One region of the Pseudoalteromonas aquimarina genome, then DNA from elsewhere that is predicted to be linked to it. Evidence: predicted binding sites of a transcription regulator. Region 1 holds the regulator's gene; each other region holds the start of a gene.
The links. The regulator MetJ, encoded in region 1, represses methionine synthesis genes. The targets are predictions, from matches to a motif close to TAGACGTCTAGACGTCTA.
Positions count from the first base shown of each region.

Region 2: AAEU29_RS16255 (homoserine O-succinyltransferase) is a predicted target of MetJ. The motif match lies at 3,861-3,878, and genes of this name have one in related genera.
Region 3: msrA (peptide-methionine (S)-S-oxide reductase MsrA) is a predicted target of MetJ. The motif match lies at 2,304-2,321, and genes of this name have one in related genera.

Region 1 covers NZ_JBMMUG010000008.1:16,806-22,240, reverse strand. Annotated here, with positions in the region: gene metB (cystathionine gamma-synthase) at 1-1,200, opposite strand, end outside; gene metJ (met regulon transcriptional regulator MetJ) at 1,390-1,713, shown strand; gene AAEU29_RS18150 (malic enzyme-like NAD(P)-binding protein) at 1,758-2,999, opposite strand; gene rpmE (50S ribosomal protein L31) at 3,397-3,612, opposite strand; gene priA (primosomal protein N') at 3,830-5,435, shown strand, end outside.
Region 2 covers NZ_JBMMUG010000006.1:238,653-244,087, reverse strand. Annotated here, with positions in the region: gene AAEU29_RS16270 (DUF294 nucleotidyltransferase-like domain-containing protein) at 96-1,934, shown strand; gene AAEU29_RS16265 (exonuclease domain-containing protein) at 1,934-2,572, shown strand; gene AAEU29_RS16260 (sensor domain-containing diguanylate cyclase) at 2,601-3,785, opposite strand; gene AAEU29_RS16255 (homoserine O-succinyltransferase) at 3,944-4,891, shown strand; gene AAEU29_RS16250 (homocysteine S-methyltransferase family protein) at 4,881-5,435, shown strand, end outside.
Region 3 covers NZ_JBMMUG010000010.1:7,887-13,321, reverse strand. Annotated here, with positions in the region: gene AAEU29_RS19735 (substrate-binding periplasmic protein) at 1-232, opposite strand, end outside; gene AAEU29_RS19730 (hypothetical protein) at 303-536, opposite strand; gene AAEU29_RS19725 (PaaI family thioesterase) at 618-1,055, opposite strand; gene AAEU29_RS19720 (hypothetical protein) at 1,187-1,957, shown strand; gene AAEU29_RS19715 (hypothetical protein) at 1,995-2,225, opposite strand; gene msrA (peptide-methionine (S)-S-oxide reductase MsrA) at 2,388-3,632, shown strand; gene AAEU29_RS19705 (DNA-3-methyladenine glycosylase I) at 3,642-4,331, opposite strand; gene AAEU29_RS19700 (GNAT family N-acetyltransferase) at 4,565-5,032, shown strand; gene AAEU29_RS19695 (LysR family transcriptional regulator) at 5,015-5,435, opposite strand, start outside.

The DNA.
Region 1 (5,435 bases):
AGCACAGCACTGGTTTTGTGTTTCGCCACCAGCAACTGAGTTTTTGTTAATTGTTTTTGAAAATGCTTGCTCAAGATCAGCAATTAAATCTTCAACATCTTCTATACCCACAGAAATGCGAATTAAAGTATCGTTAACACCTGCTTTTAAACGCGCCTCTGGCGCCATGCCTGCGTGTGTCATGGTTGCAGGGTGACAAATTAAGCTTTCTACCCCGCCAAGTGATTCAGCTAAGCTGAACTGCTCAACACTAGTTAAAAACTTCGCCGTATCTTCAATCGTGCCTTTGATACTAAAGCTCACCATACCGCCAAACCCTTTTTGCTGAGCTTTCGCTAATTCATGTTGAGGGTGACTTTCAAGGCCTGGGTAGTAAACTTTTTCGACATGCTCACAGGTTTCTAAATAGCGTGCGATAGCAAATGCATTTTCTTGGTGCTGTTTAATACGCACATTTAAAGTACGAATACCACGGAGCGTTAAATACGCATCAAAAGGCGCACCAGTAATACCAATGTTATTTGCCCACCAAGCAAGCTCTTCACCTAATTCAGCTGTACGTGTAATTACAACACCCCCTACAACATCTGAGTGGCCGTTGATGTATTTTGTAGTTGAGTGGATCACAATATCTACGCCAAACGAAATTGGATTTTGTAATGCCGGTGATAAAAACGTGTTGTCTGCGCCAACAAGGGCACCAACAGAGTGAGCAACATCTACAACTTTGGCAATGTCAGTTAAACGTAAAACTGGGTTGCTCGGTGTCTCAATCCACACAAGCTTAGGTTTAATGGCTTTAATCTGCTCATAGCAAGACGCTTGAGTAAAATCGACCACAGCTACTTTTAATAAGCCACGTTTTTCAAGGCTAGTAAATAAACGGTAACTACCGCCGTAACAATCATGTGGAATTAAAATAGTATCTTCTGGCGTTAAAATTTGTGTGCATAAGTGAACAGCAGACATGCCTGTTGCTGTAACAATCCCTTTTTCGCCGCCTTCTAGCTTAGCTAATGTATCCGCTAAGATATCACGATTTGGATTACCACTACGGCCGTAATCATAGTCACGTTTTTTATCAAAATCAGCGAACTCATAGGTTGTCGATAAATATAACGGTGGTACAACTGCACCGTGAAGTTTATCAGCTGTAATGCCATTGCGAACAGCAAGGGTTGTTTGTTTACTTTGCTTCATAACTTTGCCACTTAGATGTTTAGACGTCCAAAAGGTTAAACCACTAAACGATGGAAGTCAAAACTTTTACACGTCTATATAGCCAAACAAATGATATTTGACTATATATTTTAAAACGATAAAATTTTGCCTCTTACTTACAGGCTATCGTCAAAATTAAATCGTAACAGATATAGGCTAGTACACTTTATGGCAACTAAATGGAACGGTGAATATATTCACCCATATGCAGAACACGGTAAAAAATCAGAACAAGTAAAAAAAATTACCGTATCTATCCCACTTAACGTATTGAAAGTACTGACAGACGAGCGTACTCGTAGACAAGTAAATAACTTACGTCATGCAACCAATAGTGAATTACTATGTGAAGCGTTTTTGCATGCGTTTACAGGTCAGCCACTGCCTGATGATGAAGATTTAAGAAAAGATAATCCTGAGCATATTCCGCAAAGGGTTAAAGAAATTCTCGCAGAACGCGGTTTACCGCTTCCTGAATTAGAAGATGAATAAAAAAAACCTCAGCAATTGCTGAGGTTTTTTCTTTTATTGCTTAATTAAAGCATATAGTTCTCTGGCATTTCAATTTGCGCTACGCCCGATGCAACCGCTGCTTCTGCAACTGCACGTGCTACACGTGGTAATAAGCGTGGATCCATTGGCTTAGGAATAATGTAGTCTTTACCGAACTCTAAGTTGGATTCACCTGAAGCCGAAAGCACTTCTTGTGGCACTGGCTCCTTCGCAATTTCGCGAATCGCATTTACCGCTGCAATTTTCATTTCATCATTAATTGCTGTTGCACGAACATCAAGCGCACCGCGGAAAATAAATGGGAAACACAACACATTATTAACTTGGTTAGGGTAATCTGAACGACCTGTTGCCATAATTAAATCATTTCGCGCGGCATTCGCTACTTCCGGTTTAATTTCAGGATCAGGGTTAGAACACGCAAATACCACTGGCTTATTTGCCATTAACTTTAGCTCTTCAGCAGTTAATAGATCTGGGCCTGATACACCCACAAATACGTCAGCTTCTTCAATTACATCTTGTAGTGTGCGTTTATCTGTATTGTTGGCAAATAACATTTTGTATTCATTTAAGTCATCACGACGTGTATGAATAACCCCTTTTCTATCGAGCATATAAATGTGCTCACGCTGTGCACCACATTTAATTAGTAGTTCCATACAGGCAATCGCAGCCGCACCTGCACCTAAACACACAATAAGTGCATCTTTAAGCTTTTTACCTTGGATCTCTAACGCATTTAACATACCTGCAGCTGTTACAATCGCAGTACCATGCTGATCATCATGGAAAACAGGTACACTACAACGCTCAATAAGTGCTTTTTCAATTTCAAAACATTCTGGTGCTTTGATATCTTCAAGGTTAATACCGCCAAAGGTGTCAGCAATGTTTTCAACAGTATTAATAAAGTCTTCTGTGGTGCGGTGTTTAACTTCAATATCAATCGAATCTAAACCAGCAAAACGCTTAAATAAAAGTGCTTTACCTTCCATTACAGGTTTTGACGCCAGCGGCCCTAAGTTACCTAAACCTAAAATAGCAGTACCATTTGAGATAACAGCGACCATATTGCCCTTTGCGGTATATTTATAGGCATTATTCGGATCAGCAGCAATTTCACGAACAGGTTCAGCAACACCTGGGCTGTAAGCTAATGCTAGGTCATTAACAGTCTCAGCAGGTTTTGTTAGTTCAATGCTAATTTTTCCGGGAACGGGTTCAGAATGGTATTGTAGCGCTTTTTCTCTTATGTCAGACATGCGTGCCTTATCCTACGATGTTAAAAGTGAGAGATACTGGTTTAATAGTACGGCATTTAGAGTAAATAGAAGTTAAATGCGGTTATATATTAACCTAAGACCATAGTTTAATTTACAACCATGAGCTCTAGATATTTTCTGCTAAATCATTACCAGATTGAAGTTAATTCAGATCCGACCAGATTTAGCTCACGCCTCTTTTTACACTCGACGAGTACTATTTTGCCAACAGATAGTAAAAATAATGACTATTGAAACCATCTATAATTCAGTATATAGCCATCTATTTAGAATAAAAAGACATAGAAAAAGCATTTAAGATGACAAAAATTCATATTAAATTTCAGACACAAAAAAAGCACCCGTAGGTGCTTTCTTAATAAGAACAAAAATGTTCTTATTTTTTGCTTGATAAAGCGCCGAAACGCTTGTTGAAGCGATCAACACGACCACCTGTATCAAGCACTTTTTGCTTACCAGTGTAGAACGGGTGACACTCTGAACAAACATCTAAGTGGATGTCTTTACAAAGAGTTGAACGCGTTACAAATTTGTTACCACATGAACAAGTAGCATTGATTGCTTCGTACTTAGGGTGGATACCTTCTTTCATAGTGAACCTCTAATTAGGCCGTATCGCTCTCCAAACCCGAAGTCTGGCACCATACGTTGTTAAACAAAAAATATATAGGGCGCGAATTCTAGCCAACAAACATCGCAATAGCAAGATCTTTAACCATCTCAATATAAATTAAGTTAAACACTAGCCGCGAAAAGTTTGCCGTGATTTAATTTCAAAAAGTCTGCCTTAAATTGAAAGCCAAATTACCATGCATCTAGTTGCCGAAGTTGCGTTAAATGTTCCGCTATATCGCAATTTTGATTATCTCATCGAACCACATATTCAACCAAATATTAGCGTTGGCTGCCGTGTTGCCGTGCAATTTGGCCGCCAGCAACTTATTGGCATCGTAATTAAGCTCAAATCACATAGCGAATTTATGGCAAAGCTAAAGCCAATTTCGCGCTTGGTAGATAACCAACCAATTATTGATAACCACCTAATTAGTTTGGTGGAGTTTGCTAGCCATTATTACCAAAACCCGCTCGGTGAAAGCTACCAAGTTGCACTGCCAAATTTACTTAATAAAGGCGAAGACTTAGATAAATCAGCCGTACCGATCATCAAACTTGTTGACGATACTGCAACTGTTACAGGTAAAAAACAACGTCAACTCATTGAGCACTTGGTCGATTCTGGTAGTACACCAGTAACCGAATTAAGCGCCCTAGGATTCAGTAGCAGCACCGTAAAATCACTGCTTGAAAAGTCAATTATTGAGAAAACTGTAGAATACAATCGTGATTGGCAATCAAAGCCCCTAACCGTTGGTGATAAGCCTAAACTAAACCGCGAACAGGCGGTAGCACTTGCAGCAATTAATCAGCAATCCGGTTACACATGCTACTTACTAGAGGGTGTTACAGGCAGTGGAAAAACCGAAGTTTATCTACAAGCATTAGAAAAACCACTTGAGCAAGGTAAACAAGCATTAGTATTAGTGCCTGAAATTGGCTTAACTCCGCAAACGGTTAATCGTTTTCGTAGACGTTTTCTAAACGTACCTATCATGCTTTGGCACTCTGCAATGACAGATCATGAGCGACTATCTACCTGGCGCGCAGCGCAAAATCAAAGTGCAGCAATTGTTATTGGTACACGCTCAAGTGTCTTTTTACCCTTTGCCCAGTTAGCAATGATCATCGTTGATGAAGAACATGACCTGTCGTTTAAACAACAAGATTCTCTGCGCTATCATGCCCGTGATCTAGCTTGTTTTCGTGCAGCCAAATTAGCAATTCCGCTTATTTTGGGCAGCGCAACGCCATCGCTCGAAAGCGTGCAAAATGCACTTAATAAAAAATACCAGCTTCTAACATTAACCGAGCGTGCCCAAACTCAAACAAATAATCACTACGTGTTACTTGATATGCGCGGGCAGCATCAACAGTCTGGTTTAGCACAAGCGACTCTCGAGTACATTAAAAAAGAACTTAACCGCGCCAAGCAAGTAATGGTATTTTTAAACCGTAGAGGGTTTTCACCAAGTCTTATTTGCCACGAATGTGGCTGGTTAAGCCAATGCCAACGTTGCAGCGCTAATGCTACATACCATAAGCATATTCGTAATTTAATTTGCCACCATTGCGGCGCACAAGAACATGTGCCAACCCAGTGCCCCTGCTGTGGCAGCACACAAATTATTCCAGCAGGGCAAGGAACAGAGCAAGTCGCCGAGTTTCTTTCCGAAGCTTTCCCAGACACTCCAATAACACGGGTTGACCGCGACTCAACACGTAAAAAAGGTAGTTTAGAAGCAGCATTAAATGAAATTAATAAAGGTGAACCGCGCATTTTAATTGGCACACAAATGC
Region 2 (5,435 bases), on a different contig from region 1:
TTTTTTGCTTAATGCTCTGCTAGAGTCAGAAAACAGCCTAGGTTCTTTTAACCTTTTTCACAGTGATAGGTTGGATACAGTTAAGGAGAGTGATCATGGCATTAGAGCTCAATGAAGTGGGACGTTTTATTAAAGCTCAAGCACCGTTTAATGATCTAGATAGCAGTGCAACAGAGTACTTTATAAAAAGTCTAGAGGCGGTTTATTTAACGCCAGAAAACCAAAACCAGTGGTTAAATTCGAGTGCACCATGTTTATTTCTAATTCGTTCAGGACTGTATGATATTTTAGACAGTAGCGGCGAAGTTGTAGCGCGCTTAAGTGAAGGTGATTACTTTGGCTACCCTTCGTTACTTACCGGTGAGCCAATCAGCAATCGTCTAGAAGTGCAAAACGAAGGTATTGTTTATTTGCTTAGCCAAATGCACTGGGATTACTTGCGCGAACACTATAAAGCATTTGCGCAATACTTTGTACGAGCCCATGCCAACCGATTACTCAGTGTAAATTATAAAAAACGCAGTGACGATTGGTCGAGCAAACGCATTTGTGAAATTATGAAGCAAGGTGCGGTAACCGCCGATCCAGACACTAAAATTTGTGATGCCGCTAAAACCATGAGCCAGTTTGGTGTGTCGTCATTGATGATCACCGAAAATAGCAAGCTGGTGGGAGTTATTACTGACCGTGATCTTCGCAATCGAGTACTTGCTGAAGGGCGAAGCCCAAATGATATTGTCGCAACGATTATGACAACAAGCCCTAAGCATGTATTTGAGCATAACCGAGTGTTTTCTGCGTTTCACTTAATGTTAAAGCAAAATATTCACCACTTACCTGTGCTTGATGAGCAATATCAGCCAATAGGGATGATCACCGCAACCGATTTATTACGCCAACAAAAATCCGACCCAGTGCAGTTAATTGGCCGTATTTATAAAGCTGAAAGTGTTGCTGATATTAAACGCTACGCACTAGAAGTTCCTGAGTTATTACGTGGCTTTTCAGACAGAGTAGAAGATACCAGCTTAATTGGTAAATTACTCAGTGGTATAACCGATGCGATGACCACAAGGCTTATTCAATTATTTCAAGTGCAAAATGGTAAAGCACCCACACCATTTAGTTGGATTTGTTTTGGCTCACAAGCGCGAGAAGAGCAAACTCTACACTCAGATCAAGACAATGGTTTACTACTGCCAGATAACCTTACACAGCCGCAATTGGATTACTTTAAAGCAATGGGGGAATTTGTTTGTGACAACCTAATTGCCTGCGGTATTAAAGAATGCCCCGGTGGCATTATGGCAAGCCGCGATAATTGCCGAATGGGACTGTCGGGTTGGCTAAATCAGTTTAGTTCATGGATTAAAAGCCCATCACCTCAGGCCATTTTAAATTGTAAAATCTTTTTTGATATTCGCTTTGTTGAAGGTTCAGAAGGCCTTTTCGATTCTTTTAGTAAAGGCATTTTAACAACCACTAAAAATCAAATATTTTTTGCATCGATGGCGACGGATATCAACGCCAACTCTGTTCCTATCGGCTTATTTAACCAGTTTAAGCTTGAGAAAAATCAGCAAAAGCACAGCTATCTTGATTTAAAAAAACGTGGTGTTGCGATTATTAATGACATTGTTCGCTTATATGCCTTACATCACAATATTACTGCTGCTAATACCCTAGAGCGCCTAGGTGCACTTTCTAAAAAGCCGGATGTAAATAAATCAGATATTTATGATTTGAAAGACTGTTGGCGCTACCTTACTCAGCTGCGTTTAAACGTACAGTTGCAACAAAAAGGCTTACCAGCCAACTGTATTGACCCAGAAGATTTAACTTCGCTTGAAAGACACCAACTTAAGGAAGCTTTTTACTTAATTAAACAGGCGCAACAAGCGGCTGCCTTTAAGTTTGCAAGAGGAAGTTTATGATGGGGTTATTTGAATCATTAAAGCGTTTTTTTGTGTTACCAGATAAAGACGCAGATGTGTTAAAAGCCAATTGCTTTAAAACCGATTATTTGGTGATTGATTTAGAGCTAACTGGCCTAAATGCAAAACAAGATGAAATCGTTTCTATCGCTTGGGTGCCAATCAGTCATCAGCGAATTCAAATTGGAAATTGCCAGCACTTTATAAATAATCAGGTAAGTAATCTCAATCAAAGCCCTGTTTTTCATGGTATTGATAGCGATAGTTTAGCGCAGGGAGTGCCATTAAATGAGGCACTTAAAGCGTTAAATGAACTACTTGATGACAAAATATTAATTTTTCATAACCAAGAATTGGATTGGTCATTTTTGCGCTTGGCATTTAACAAAGCGGGCTTTTTACATAAGCCGCTTGCCATACTCGATACCATGCAAATTGAACATAAACGCTTAGCAAGACAAGGCCAAGTGATTGCACAAGATAGCCTAACCTTAGCAAATTGCCGTGAACGTTATCGTTTGCCTGAATACAGCTGTCACAACGCGTTAACTGACGCAATGGCAACGGCAGAGTTGTTTTTAGCACAAGCCAATCAAATTAGTCGTGGTAAACCGCTGTTAGTAAAGCACTTGATGTAATTTATTAAAAATAGGCTTTGTAGCAATCTTAGCTATTTTGATGAAATGTAAATTGCCGTTTTCCATTGGCTTTAGATTGGTAGAGGGCGATATCGGCATAATGAATTAGATCGGTAGGAGCGAGGCTATTTAGCACAGTAGATGAAATTCCTATACTTACACCCACTGTGACTGTTTGATTTTCAGAAGAAATTCTATCGCAAACAGCATCAATAATACGTTGTGAAATAGTACAAACCTCGTCGTATGTCATATTTTCGTCGAAAATAATAATAAATTCATCACCACCAACGCGGGCGGCAAAATCATAAGGGCGAATCATTTTTTGTAATCGCTCTGAAACTTCAACTAATACGGCATCGCCAGCAGGATGACCAAGGTTATCGTTCACTTGCTTAAACCCGTCTAAATCTAGGTACATTAAAAAAATGTTTTGCGGATTTCGTAGGTGCTTTGCAGATAATTCATCAATTTTTTTGAAAAGGTATTTGCGATTAGCGAGCTTAGTTAAACTATCGTGTAAAGATTCGTGTTCGAGTTCACTTTGCAACTCTTTACGATATGCCACTTCCTTTTTGAGCTCGTTTACACTTTGTTCAAGTTGCTCTGTGCGCTTTTTTACTTTTGCTTCTAATTCGAGCTGGTAACTTTGTAGTTTGTTGTTTGCTTTCATCAAAGCTTGCTGCATTCGAAATGCATCCAGCGCTGAGGAAATAACATGGCTAATAGTAAAAAGCACATCAACGATAGTGCTGTCATACTCATTTTCATTGCGATAAGACTGAATGATAAATGCACCTAAAAACACATCATGATGGGTTAGCGGAAAGCACAACCACTGCTTTGGCAAACTGCCAAGCATATTCACTGTGCCTGAGTCGATAAGGTTTTGAATATCACTTTCTTGATAGTTACATACTTTATGCCCTGATAAGGCATAGGCGGTAAGGGTATGGCTTAAAGCCTCTTTATCGATTCCTTGTAAAGAGTCTACATTTATATTGTCTTTTACATCGTGAAAGTAAGGGAAGGTAAGACGCTCGTTTTCGTCTTGTAATACAACATAAAAATTATCTGCATAAGTGACTTTTTGTAAAATGCAGTGAATATCCAGCAAAAAATTTTCAATTGAAGCACAACTGTTTAGGCAGGCAACGATGTCTGTCATGCGTTCAATAACATGTTTTTGGTCAATATCTGTCGGTGTTAACACGGGTTACATAACCCACTTCAAAAAGTCAGCATTACCTAAACTATAGAAGTTATCTGGCAAAATACAAAAATCATTTGGACATCTAAACATCTAGAGCTTGATATTTCTGGCTATCCGTTCATAATTAGCCAATCTACCACAGTAATAAGGATAAAATGATGCCAATCACAGTGCGCGATCAGTTGCCCGCCATTAACACTTTAAGGCAAGAAAATGTGTTTGTAATGCCCGAAAGCCGAGCTAAAACACAAGAGATCCGTCCAATGCGATTAGCTATTTTAAACTTAATGCCTAATAAGGTTGAAACTGAGGTGCAGTTCATCCGTTTACTGGCTAACTCTCCGTTGCAGGTAAATGTTGAGTTATTGCGCTTAGATACCCATCGCAGTAAAAATACCTCTGAGCAACACTTAGATATGTTCTATAAGTATTTTTCAGAAGTTAAAAACGAAAACTACGACGCCATGATTGTGACAGGCGCACCGTTGGCTCACCTTGAATATAGCGATGTTGGTTACTGGCAAGAATTACAAGAAATCTTCGATTGGGCGGAACATCATGTTACTTCTACCTTATTTTCTTGTTGGGCAGCACACGCTAGTTTGTATCACCATTATGGTTTAAAGCGCACTTTAAAAGCGAAAAAGCTGTGTGGTGTATTTAAACATTTGCGTTATTTTGAACACGCAGCGCTAACGCGTGGTTTTGATGATGAATTTTTAGTGCCGCATTCGCGCTATGGCCATATTAATGAGGCCGATATTGCAAACCATAGCCAATTAGAGGTTATTGCAGGTTCGCCTGAAGTTGGCGCATTTTTAATTAAGAATAAATCGGGCTCTCAGGTATTTTTAACAGGGCACCCTGAATATGATGCTGACACTCTGCAAAAAGAATATTTGCGTGATTTAGAAGGTGATGAAAATGCACCTAAGCCGGAAAATTATTTTCCCAACGATGATGCCAGTGCAAAACCAAGTAAAACTTGGCAGAGCCACGCCTTTTTATTATTTTCAAATTGGTTAAACTACTACGTTTATCAAACCACGCCATATGATATTAACTTAGTCAGTCAAGACGTAAGGACTAACAACTATGCCGAATAAATCACAGCAGCTAAGCGCTGCATTAAAAACGCGTATTCATATTCTTGATGGTGCAATGGGAACCATGATCCAGAAATACAAGCTGGAAGAAGAAGATTATCGCGGTGAACGCTTTGCAAATTGGCATGTGTTGGTCAAAGGCAACAATGACTTACTAAGCTTAACTCAGCCACAGATCATTGAACAAATTCACCGTGAATACTTAGCCGCTGGCGCTGATATTATTGAAACCAACACCTTCAACGCGACCACCATTTCAATGGAAGACTATGAAATGGCAAGCTTAAGCCGTGAAATCAATCTTGAATCGGCAAAATTGGCGCGCAAAGTGTGTGATGAATTTGAAGCACAAGACCCAACTAAGCCGCGCTATGTAGCGGGGGTGCTTGGTCCAACGTCAAAAACCTGTTCTATTTCGCCAGATGTAAACGACCCTGGATTTAGAAACATTACGTTTGATGCCCTTGTAGAAGCCTACATTGAATCAACACTGGCACTGATTGAAGGTGGTGCAGATTTAATTTTGATTGAGACTATTTTTGAT
Region 3 (5,435 bases), on a different contig from region 1:
CTCGCCCTTTGTGGTAATAGCGTTTTATCGCCTCATTTGAAACATTTACAAAGGTTGGATTTATCAACATTTTGCTTAGAGCAGACGTTACCAAAAGCTCGTACAAACCTTGTTTATTAGTTTGAATATCGGCTTTGAAATAAGGCACAAAATTACCTGCTGCAACTTTTACATCGCTTGCAGCAACTGAACTACTTAGTAAAAAGCACACTAGGCTTATAAGTCGAATCACACTATTCATAAATACAAGAAGCACTAACTTACTAATAAGTATGGCTGAAAATTATGAAAACGACATTTCGCTACTTTTGTTTTTGTCGTTGCTCTGCGGTCACCCAGATAAACGTGAGGTACATTTTTGTAGGTAGTGAAAGAATAATGCCAAACGCATAACAGCCACCGCCAATCATCATGCCTGTTACTCCCATACTTTGTTCAATATGAGCAACATTAATTAAGTAGTAGCCTAAGCCAATAAGGCACAGGCCAAGCACGATAACAATTTTAAGCAGCGTAATTAGTTTTTTTTCACTCATTGGCATATACCTCTAGCTAAGATATATGCCAGCACAATTAAAAATACTAGCGCTATTAACAGTGAACTAGATATAGATCAATTATCGGCGCTCAACCACTGCAGCTGTCATTCTAGAAATACAGGTAAGCTCTCCCGCTTGGTTGGTAATCTTAACTTCCCAAACCGAGGTGCGTTTGCCTAAATGAATTGCTCTTGCAGTGGCATACACCATCCCCTTACGTGCCGCTTTAATATGGTTTGCATTGATCTCTTGCCCGACACAATAGAATTTATTGGTATCGACCACAAAATTAGCAGCATAACTTGCCACTGTCTCGGCTAGTACGACATTGGCACCACCATGAAGCATACCTATTGGATTGTGATGGTCTGGTGTTACAGGCATACTTGCAACTAGATAATCATCACCAATTTCACATATTTCGATGCCAAGGGTTTTCATTAAACTGCCTTTGCCGTTAAGGCCTTCATCTAACTTGTCGCACAATGCTTTATCAATTGCTTTAAACCAGATCATATTGTTGCTTCTTAATGCTTTAAATTTTTTAGAGTCTCTATTTACAATATCTCACAATTTTAAACAGTTACACACTTATCGCGAGGAAGTTATTTCTTTATGCTGCTGGCAAAAAGAACTCAACTACGATTATGAAAAAACTACTGTCAATTGCGTTATTGATTACCTCCAATACTCTCTTAGCTAACAACACGATTCAACACCAAATCGACTTCGGAATATCCGACCTGTATGATTTTGATAATCACTTCGTAGGTGCAGCTTACACTTATGCATTTGATGACCTCGCAAGTGCCAGTGGCCCCCATAACCTAAAATCATACCTCAACCGTATTAACAGCCTAACAACACGTGCGCTGGTATTAGATGATTTCTATGATGTTGATGTCGGCTACACACATTATTTTGATAATGCATTGGTATTTCGAGGAGGTGCAGAATACGCTCTTGATAACGAATACGACAATCATTACCTAAGACTGAGCGGTGAGCTTGGCAATAATATTACTGACAATCTGCAACTGGGTGTAGGTGCAACTTACTTATACCGTAATGAAACCGATTATTTCGGTAATGAGGATTCTAGTAACAATTGGCGCCTAACGCCTTATGTTCGCTATACAAAAATAACCCAAGGGCAAGGTTGGGATTTTGTGTTTAAGCAAATTTCAGGAAAAGCAAACTACTATCAAGGGCGTGCTGATTATTACTTCAGTGATAATTGGTTTATTGGAATTCAAGCGCTTGCACAAACAAATGACTTTGATAACAACAACGTTGAAGTGCAAACTCAGTATTGGTTTAACCCACACTTTTCATTTAGTTTTGGCTTAGGAGCTGGCCTTGGTGATGATGATTCAGGACTTGATTCAGTCACTTTATTACTTACTTCGCGCTTCTAAAAAAGCGCATGATTGCTCATGCGCATTCAGAGTAATACTAGTTATTTGCAAAACGATCGTATTGTTTCGGCAACGTGTGTTGTTTTTCTTTTGCACTAATATACACAGTGTTTTCAACTGCTTCCCAAGAACCTGTTACTGGGTTTATTTCCCAACTTGTGTGCGTCTCAAGCTCAGTAATCGGTGTATAAGTCACATCCATTGTTGTGTTGCATCCAACTAACGATAATGCTGAAGCAGCTACTGCAATTGAAATTAGTTTTTTCATAAATCCTCCCGCTTTCATTGCCGACAAGCATATTGTCATTCTGCTTTATATAAGTCTTTTATTGATAAGCGGTTTATTTAGATGTTTAGCGGTAATGAATTTTAATTCAGCGATCTCAGGTCTTATTTATTACGTAGTAAATAACTTTAACAAGGCAGCAATATGAACTACTTAATTTGTGTCAGCTTGTTTTTTTTAAGCTTTACCAATTTGACCCATGCCGCAACAGCGCAGACCAATCATGTGGACTCAATTGTGTTGGGTTCGGGTTGTTTTTGGGGTGCAGAAAAACGCTATCAAGCGCTAAACGGGGTAATTGACGCTGTAAGTGGATATGCTGATGGCAACGGCTTTAAGGCAAGCTACCGAAATATCATCAAAAAGAGTAATAAATATAATCCTAACAACTATGCCGAAGTCGTAAAGGTGACTTTCAATCGTAATCAAATTAGCCTTGAGCAAATATTACAACATTTTTACGAGCACCATGACCCTACTCAGCTCAACCGTCAAGGTAACGATGTCGGCACACAATATCGCTCAACTATTTTATATAACTCAGAGCGACAAAAAACGCTCGCAATGGCTGTCACTAAACAATTCCAATCTCTATTGAATCAAGCTGGTTTCGGCAAAATAGCCACCAGCATTAAGCCACTTGATACCTTTTATGCGGCAGAAGAATATCACCAAGATTACCTAGCCAAAAATCCTAATGGCTACTGCCCTGATTTGCGAACTGGTGTGACATTTAACCAACAAACTATCGCTAAACTTGATAACAGTGCGCTGTTAAAAGGTAAACAAATTTTGGTCATTGATGCCCCATTCTGCCCTTACTGTGAAAAATTTAAAGCTGAGACAGCAAAAGGGTATGCTGGCTCAATTCCGCTTACGTTTAGAACGGCGAATCAACTTCACGATCTCACAATTAAAACGCCAACCTGGGCAACCCCCACCATTATTTTGTTAGAGCAAGGCAAAGAAGTTTTTGCACGCCAAGGTTATGTATCTCGTGATGAGTTTTACAAGATAGTGGGAGCATTTAAACTAGGTAAAGGCGAAGCGTTTAATGTCGCATTCAATAAGGGTACAGATAATCGCTATTGCAAACAGTATGAGATTTTTAAAAATACACCCGATGGTATTTTTATCGATAAGCTCAGTGGCGCAGCGTTATTTGATACGCGCGACCGTTTTAATTCTGGCAGTGGCTGGCTTTCGTTTACCAAACCAGTCAAAGGCGCAGTCTACGAAAAACCTGATCACAGTTTTGGCATGGTACGCACTGAAATTCGTGCGGTTGAATCTGATATTCATTTGGGCCATGTGTTTGATGATGGCCCAAATGGTCAGTTGCGTTACTGTATTAACGCTACGGTATTAGAGTTTGTGCCACGCAGTTAACTTGAATAGTTAGCTTATGCCAACCACATTATCGCCACAACTATATGAAATTATTTGACTAAGCTCTTGGTAACTCAAACTACTTTGCTGTTGCAGTTCATTAAAAAAGTGCTGGATTGCAACCAGCGACTTTTTCGTTTGTAGACCACCATCCACTATTTTGTGTGCACGCAAATAGCTTTCACAATCTCGCGATAGCAAAAAAGTATCTTTACCGAGTACACGCAGCGCATAAGGCCCTGTGTTTCCTCCTAAGCGTGCACCATGCTTTTTAAGATATTGCCAAAGGCCAACAATATCGTTACTTGGCCAATCAGCTATAAACTGGCTAAAACTACCATGTTGGCCTGCGATTTCATGGATCATATAGGCATTGGCCTGCACCGTTTGTACTTTTTTATAATTACGTACAATGCGCTCATCACTGGCGGCTTTTTCTTGCTGTTCTGGTGACATCATCAGTAATGCCTCAACATCAAAACGCCAAAAAACCTCTTCAAAACCTGGCCATTTTTTCTCGATTACAGACCAATAAAAGCCACTTTGAAATATCTTTTTTGTGAACTCGGATAACCAAGCTGAATCAGGCAGTTTAGCTAATTCTTTATCACTGAGCGGCTTTGATAGCAGCATTTCAAGGCGTGTTTCGCCACCTTTTCGATCTACTGCACGCATATATATATCGTTAAATTTTTCCATAACTCACTAGCTATCATAAATTTTATTAAGCTTAACTCCTCTGTAAATTAAGAAGCAAGAGCGACGCCAAAGAAATGAGCACCGCTTGCACTAAAAAAGTGCAACAATGACGATTTTCAAATTCTGCAATCTATTCAAATTTTAATTTTTGAATAGATTCAATAGGTTAAATAATGTAATAATTTGGCACGTTAGATGAATAGCGAGGTTGGATTATTTATAGAAGACCTTTTATGCACATTAAAATTGATGATTTATCCAGCCCAAATGTCATTGCGCTTTTACAAGAACATTTAGATGACATGTATGCCACTTCACCTGCCGAAAGCGTTCATGCGCTTGACCTTAACGCACTTAAACAAAGCGATATAACATTTTTTAGTGCATGGCGAGGCGATAGCCTATTAGGCTGTATTGCAATAAAGCATCACAACACAACATTCGCAGAAATAAAATCAATGCGCACAGCAAAACAGGCTCGTGGCCAAGGTGTTGCATCAAGATTACTGCAACATGTTATTGAGCTTGCCATAGCAAAGCACTATCAAGTGTTATCACTTGAAACAGGCACGCAAGACTATTTTCAAGCTGCCCGCAACCTTTATACTAAATTTGGCTTTAAAGAATGCGGCCCTTTTGCAGACTACCAAGCGGATCCCAACAGTACATTTATGACACTACCACTAAAAGCAGTTGCCTAGCTGATTGAGTTGTTGTTGCGATATAAAACTATTGGCGTGCGCATTACAAATAAGCACAATGCTGATTTGTGGTAAATCCGGCAATTGCTCGTTGCAAAGCTCAACCAAATCACCTTTACTAAGGCTTGCCATTGCACCAATTGCAAGCCCTTCTTTTACTAAGCTATGCATTGCAGCGACACTACCGCTCATCGCAATCAATTTAAATTGCCGCGCTTGTTTATGCAGCCCTTCTATTGCAGCATGATGAAACCGACAATCTTGTTGAAATGTCACCAAAGGCAAGGGGGTTTGCTTTGCTAATTGAGTATCACCATTACATACCCATACACCGCGGTCTTTGGCAATAAGTAAACCTTCTTCACTATCGAAAGAGCGCGTTACTATGCCTACATCGAGTTCA